Regions from separate parts of the Paenibacillus sp. FSL H7-0714 genome, predicted to be linked through region 1. Evidence: a T-box and tRNA genes for the amino acid it is inferred to sense, from the RefSeq annotation. Region 1 holds a T-box; the other holds one or more tRNA genes.
The links. A T-box is a leader RNA that pairs with one kind of tRNA and senses whether it is charged. The one in region 1 lies ahead of metG (methionine--tRNA ligase), so its partner is inferred to be a tRNA-Met.
Positions count from the first base shown of each region.

Region 2: it encodes a tRNA-Met, which carries the amino acid that the T-box ahead of metG (methionine--tRNA ligase) is inferred to sense. The anticodon was not compared.

Region 1 is NZ_JBBOPT010000001.1:4,412,529-4,415,777, reverse strand. It holds gene htpG (molecular chaperone HtpG) at 1-486, shown strand, start outside; gene NST34_RS19655 (DUF4362 domain-containing protein) at 512-988, opposite strand; T-box leader at 1,117-1,378, shown strand; gene metG (methionine--tRNA ligase) at 1,423-3,069, shown strand; gene NST34_RS19645 (hypothetical protein) at 3,140-3,249, shown strand, end outside.
Region 2 is NZ_JBBOPT010000001.1:935,690-938,938, reverse strand. It holds gene NST34_RS04175 (YdeI/OmpD-associated family protein) at 1-313, opposite strand, end outside; tRNA gene NST34_RS04170 (tRNA-Gly) at 417-487, opposite strand; tRNA gene NST34_RS04165 (tRNA-Pro) at 500-573, opposite strand; tRNA gene NST34_RS04160 (tRNA-Arg) at 604-680, opposite strand; tRNA gene NST34_RS04155 (tRNA-Gly) at 689-763, opposite strand; tRNA gene NST34_RS04150 (tRNA-Leu) at 770-853, opposite strand; tRNA gene NST34_RS04145 (tRNA-Lys) at 869-944, opposite strand; tRNA gene NST34_RS04140 (tRNA-Gln) at 952-1,026, opposite strand; tRNA gene NST34_RS04135 (tRNA-Asp) at 1,043-1,120, opposite strand; tRNA gene NST34_RS04130 (tRNA-Met) at 1,146-1,222, opposite strand; tRNA gene NST34_RS04125 (tRNA-Met) at 1,295-1,371, opposite strand; tRNA gene NST34_RS04120 (tRNA-Val) at 1,389-1,464, opposite strand; tRNA gene NST34_RS04115 (tRNA-Glu) at 1,471-1,542, opposite strand; tRNA gene NST34_RS04110 (tRNA-Ser) at 1,559-1,651, opposite strand; tRNA gene NST34_RS04105 (tRNA-Asn) at 1,657-1,732, opposite strand; tRNA gene NST34_RS04100 (tRNA-Ile) at 1,736-1,812, opposite strand; rRNA gene rrf (5S ribosomal RNA) at 1,871-1,987, opposite strand; rRNA gene NST34_RS04090 (23S ribosomal RNA) at 2,061-3,249, opposite strand, start outside.

The DNA.
Region 1 (3,249 bases):
GATATTGATGAATTTGCGATCAAGATGATCATGTCTTATAAAGAAAAAGAATTTAAATCCGTATCCAGTGGTGATCTGGGTATCGAAGCAGACGAAGCGGACAAGCCAACGGAAGCGGAAGAGAACGAAAACAAGGAGCTTTTTGAAGCGATGAAGGACATCTTGTCCGGCAAAGTGAAGAATGTTAAAGCTTCCAAACGTTTGAAGACTCATCCGGTATGCCTCTCTGCTGAAGGTGAACTGACAATCGAGATGGAAAAAATCCTGAAATCGATGCCGAATGGGCAAGAGGTTCAAGCGGATAAGGTACTCGAAATCAACATCCATCACGAAGTCTTCCAGTCTTTGAAAGCAGCAGCTGAGAACGATAAAGAGAAGCTCGGTTTATACACGAACCTGCTGTACAACCAAGCACTGTTGATCGAAGGTCTACAGGTTAGTGATCCTGTTCAATTCACTAATGATATTTGCAAAATCATGAAATAGATATTAGAAAAGCCATCCTATCGTATTACGATTGGGTGGCTTTTTTTGTGCGGAAAAGGTAGTAATCGATTTCAGAGTCATTATTTGTGCAACCGCTGATCGAATAGATTATTTCACCTTGTGTGTTTTTTTTACTCGTCACTTCGGAGCAGGTATCGGTTCTGACTCCTGTGTTGCTTCCACCGAATGCATCATTAGAGGTATCGTAGCTATAACTAATTACATTGCCATCAAACTTCAAATCCTTAAATATGGGATCGCCCTCATCTGTGTAACTTGTAACTCGTATATTGTCTGCTTTTTTGCTGGAGAGATTAGTTATAAATTGCTCAAATTTATCGAGGTTGTACACTTTTTCAAAAGAAACAATATCCCCTCTACTGATGGCTTTTTCGGAAGTATAGGGTTCACTTTTGGGAACAGAATTAACCTTATTATCGGAACAACCCCATACCCCTGCTAGTAAAAGAACAGAGAGTATAAGCAAGTTTACTTTTTTCATTGAAGGACCTCCTCCTTGTAACTTATTTATATAAAAGACGAAAATTAATTGAAAAAGTTACAGTGAGCTTGATGTTTCACATTGACAATAAACAGAAAATTAAGTATCATTTCCAGTAACTTGAATATTTAAAGGCAAAGAAGAGAAAGAGTACCACGGCAATTCTTTCTACAGAGAGCTCCGGTCGCTGAAAAGGAGTAAAGAAAAACCTTGGGAATATGGTCTCAGAGCTGCGCATCGAAACCTTTTGGGTTGTAGGCTGCGCCGGAACCTGCATCCGTTACAGTGCTAGGGTATAAACGTTTATTAACGTCGTACCTGAAGAGGTAAATGTCATGAGGCATTTATAAAATTAGGTGGTAACACGTGAGTAGAACTCTCGTCCTTTGTGGATGGGAGTTTTTTTGTTGTCTAAAAAAAGGAGGAGAAGGTTAATGAGTAATGTGTTTATAGGTGGTGCTTGGCCGTATGCGAATGGATCTTTACATCTTGGAAGATTATCAAGTGTGTTGCCTGGGGATGTGCTGGCACGCTATTTTCGCAGCAAGGGGGATAACGTTTTATATGTGTCAGGCAGCGATTGTCATGGCACACCTGTAGCGGTTCAAGCTGCTAATGAAGGGATCACACCCGAAGCTTTTGCCAGTCGATACCACGAAGAGTTTCTGCAGTGTTTTGAACAGCTGGGATTTAGTTATGATCTTTATACTAGAACGGATCAACAGCAGCATCATAAGGTTGTGCAAGATTTGTTTGCGAAGCTACTAGAGAATGGTCATTTATATAAAAAAACCATTGCGCAATGTTACTGTGAGGTGGATCAGCGCTTTTTGCCAGACAGATACGTGGAAGGGACTTGTCCAGTATGTGGCCAGCGGGCGCGTGGAGATCAATGCGATTATTGTTCTACGATTCTAGACCCTGCCGATTTATTGGACAGAGTCTGTAAATTATGTGGGAATACACCGTCAGAACGACCGACAGAACATTTTTATCTTAGCTTATCTAAATTTCAATCTGAATTAACGGAATATGTAGAGGAAGCAGTACACTGGAGGGAAAATGCAATAAAACTGACCAAACGTTATTTAAAAGAAGAACTGCAGGACCGCGCGGTAACAAGAGACTTATCTTGGGGTGTAGATGTTCCTATAGCTGGATTTGAAGACAAGAAGATTTATGTTTGGATTGAGGCGGTAAGTGGTTATTTATCAGCCAGTAAGCAGTGGGCTGCACAGTCTGGGCGGAGCTGGGAGGATTTTTGGTCAGAGGAGCAAGAGGACATCACCGCTTATTATGTCCATGGTAAAGATAATATTCCTTTTCACACCCTGATATGGCCAGCCGTCTTATTAGGAGCAAGAGAACTACATTTACCGGATCGGATTATATCCAGCGAATATTTAACCCTTGAAGGGCAGAAGTTCTCCACTAGCCGTAATTGGGCAGTCTGGGTACCTGATATTCTAGAGCGGTATCATCCTGACTCTATTCGTTATTTCTTAATTGCCAACGGGCCTGAGAAGCGGGATACGGATTTTTCCTGGAGAGAGTTTATTTATAGTCATAATGGTGAGCTGCTTGGAGCATTTGGTAACTTTGTGAATCGCTCATTGGCTTTTGTAGAGAAGTTTTATGATGGGATCGTGCCAAGTGGAAAGTTAGATAAGGGGTGGAGCGACAACATTGACCTCTTGTATCTGGAGTCAGGACGCCTAATTGAAGCGGGAGATTTGAAGGATGCGCTCGAGTATATTTTCTTTTATGTACGTAAGGCAAATCAGTATTTTGATCGGCAAAAACCTTGGATTCAGGTAAAAGAAGATCAGGAGTCCTGTGGTTCTACAATATATACATGCGTGCAGATTATAGCTAATTTGGCGAATTTGCTGCATCCGTTTCTACCGTTTTCTTGTGAGAAGATCAGGGGATTCTTATCGCTTGAACTACCGAATTGGAAGCCCCGCTCGGTTCCCCCTTATCAACAGGTAACTGATTTGCAATTGTTGTTTGAACGAATTGATATAAGTCAAATTAAAGAAGAAGAGCAAAGATTAGAACAACAAAAAGTCAATAAATAGGAATGGTTAAGACAAGCTCCGGGCAGGATCCTTAACCCTTTCACGAACTCCAAAAAGAGGAGGTTTCCGAATGGATATCGAATGGATTAATGAGCATTACAAGGAAGCAAATAAAATATTGGACTCTACCCGAGAAGTCTATGAATGGGCTGATTCTCTCTATCCTGACTTCTCAGGTGG
Region 2 (3,249 bases), 3.5 Mb from region 1:
GGCTACTCAACGCATCAAGGAAATCCTCTGGGGCTTCTACCTCCCGTAATTGATGATCTTTTTCCATCGTCACATGCACAATATCACCAGGTTGAGCTTTGGCTAGATCCCGTAGTTCCTTCTTTACCACCATAAAATGCTTTCCGTTTCCATGGGGCATAAGCGTTCCTCTATAGGGGATTCCATTTACACTTCCTTTTACCTGTATTCTGGACTTTGTTTCAAATATTTGTTCGGCATCAAAAGGGACGTTAAGATAAGTCCAGCTCCCACTTGCATCAGGTCGCACTAATTTAGCTTCAAATTCAAACATTGCTACCTCCTCAACTAAAAGCTCTAAGTTCTATTGTATCCATATGAATGTAACTATACAAAAAAAACACCTGCCTATAATAGACAGATGTTTCTTAATTATAAGCGGGTGATGGGAATCGAACCCACGCTATCAGCTTGGAAGGCTGAAGTTCTACCATTGAACTACACCCGCAAAGGTATAAAATCGGGATGACACGATTTGAACATGCGACCCCCTGGTCCCAAACCAGGTGCTCTACCAAGCTGAGCTACATCCCGTCAAAACATGTAATTACTTAGTAATAAAAATGGCGCGCCCTGAGAGATTCGAACTCCCGGCCTTTTGATTCGTAGTCAAACGCTCTATCCAGCTGAGCTAAGGGCGCAAAAATTATGGAGCGGAAGACGGGAATCGAACCCGCGACCCTCGCCTTGGCAAGGCGATGCTCTACCGCTGAGCCACTTCCGCAAAATATGGTGCGCGTGAAGGGACTTGAACCCCCACGTCGTGAAACGCCAGATCCTAAGTCTGGTGCGTCTGCCATTCCGCCACACGCGCACACTTTAAAAATAATGGTGAGCCATGAAGGACTCGAACCTTCGACACCCTGATTAAAAGTCAGGTGCTCTACCAACTGAGCTAATGGCTCTCATAAATGGCTGGGGATATAGGATTTGAACCTATGCATGACGGAGTCAAAGTCCGTTGCCTTACCGCTTGGCTAATCCCCAACAATAATTAACTAAATGGCGGAACCGACGAGATTCGAACTCGCGATCTCCTGCGTGACAGGCAGGCATGTTAGGCCAACTACACCACGGTTCCATAGACATAATGCATAAGAGTAAATTGGTTGCGGGGGCAGGATTTGAACCTGCGGCCTTCGGGTTATGAGCCCGACGAGCTACCGGGCTGCTCCACCCCGCGTCATTTAATAATTATATACTATTCATTTACACTACGCCAGCTAGTCCCAAAACATCATGCTTAAGGAAAATTTGGTTGCGGGGGCAGGATTTGAACCTGCGGCCTTCGGGTTATGAGCCCGACGAGCTACCGGGCTGCTCCACCCCGCGTCGTTCTTAAATGAATATGGTGGAGGCTGAGGGGATCGAACCCCCGACCCTCTGCTTGTAAGGCAGATGCTCTCCCAGCTGAGCTAAGCCTCCATGTTATGACCCGTATGGGATTCGAACCCATGTTACCTCCGTGAAAGGGAGGTGTCTTAACCCCTTGACCAACGGGCCATGCTAATAAACTTTGTGGCGGAGAGAGAGGGATTCGAACCCTCGAGACGCTTGTGGCGCCTACACGATTTCCAATCGTGCTCCTTCGGCCAAACTCGGACACCTCTCCATAAATGGCTCCCCGAACAGGACTCGAACCTGTGACAACTCGATTAACAGTCGAGTGCTCTACCAACTGAGCTATCAGGGAATATGGTGGGCCTTAGTGGACTCGAACCACCGACCTCACCCTTATCAGGGGTGCGCTCTAACCAGCTGAGCTAAAGGCCCTTTTTAAGACACATCAATATTAAGGGCAAAAAAAATACCACGGGTAATGTGGTTGTCCGCTTGGCGACGTCCTACTCTCCCAGGACCCTTCGGTCCAAGTACCATCGGCGCTGGAGGGCTTAACGGTCGTGTTCGGGATGGGTACGTGTGGAACCCCTCCGCTATCGCCACCAAACGGGCATTTACAGCGTAAATGCTCAGGCTTGATGCCTGAAAACTGAATCCGAATTGAATTTGCGTATTAAGTATAGGATAAGCCCTCGACCGATTAGTATTGGTCAGCTCCATGCATTACTGCACTTCCACCTCCAACCTATCTACCTCGTCGTCTTCAAGGGGTCTTACTAATTGGGAAATCTCATCTTGAGGGGGGCTTCACGCTTAGATGCTTTCAGCGCTTATCCCGTCCGTACGTAGCTACCCAGCCATGCTTCTGGCGAAACAACTGGTGCACCAGCGGTACGTCCATCCCGGTCCTCTCGTACTAAGGACAGCTCCTCTCAAATTTCCTGCGCCCACGACAGATAGGGACCGAACTGTCTCACGACGTTCTGAACCCAGCTCGCGTACCGCTTTAATGGGCGAACAGCCCAACCCTTGGGACCTACTTCAGCCCCAGGATGCGATGAGCCGACATCGAGGTGCCAAACCTCCCCGTCGATGTGGACTCTTGGGGGAGATAAGCCTGTTATCCCCAGGGTAGCTTTTATCCGTTGAGCGATGGCCCTTCCATGCGGTACCACCGGATCACTAAGTCCGACTTTCGTCCCTGCTCGACTTGTAGGTCTCGCAGTCAAGCTCCCTTATGCCTTTGCACTCTTCGAATGATTTCCAACCATTCTGAGGGAACCTTGGAACGCCTCCGTTACTCTTTAGGAGGCGACCGCCCCAGTCAAACTGCCCGCCTGACACGGTCCCCGTACCCGATTAGGGTACTAGGTTAGAACCTAGATACGATCAGGGTGGTATCCCAACGGCGCCTCCACCGAAGCTTGCGCTCCGATTTCTACGGCTCCCACCTATCCTGTACAGATCGTACCCAAATTCAATATCAAGCTGCAGTAAAGCTCCATGGGGTCTTTCCGTCTTGTCGCGGGTAACCTGCATCTTCACAGGTATTAAAATTTCACCGGATCTCTCGTTGAGACAGCGCCCAAGTCGTTACGCCATTCGTGCGGGTCAGAATTTACCTGACAAGGAATTTCGCTACCTTAGGACCGTTATAGTTACGGCCGCCGTTTACTGGGGCTTCGGTTCATAGCTTCGGGTTACCCCTAACCACTCCCCTTAACCTTCCAGCACCGGGCAGGCGTCAGCCCGTATACTTCGCCTTGCGGCTTCGCACAGACCTGTGTTTTTGCTAAACAGTCGCTTGGGCCTTTTCACTGCGGCCCCCTCGTGCTATTCACACTACCGGGGCACCCCTTCTCCCGAAGT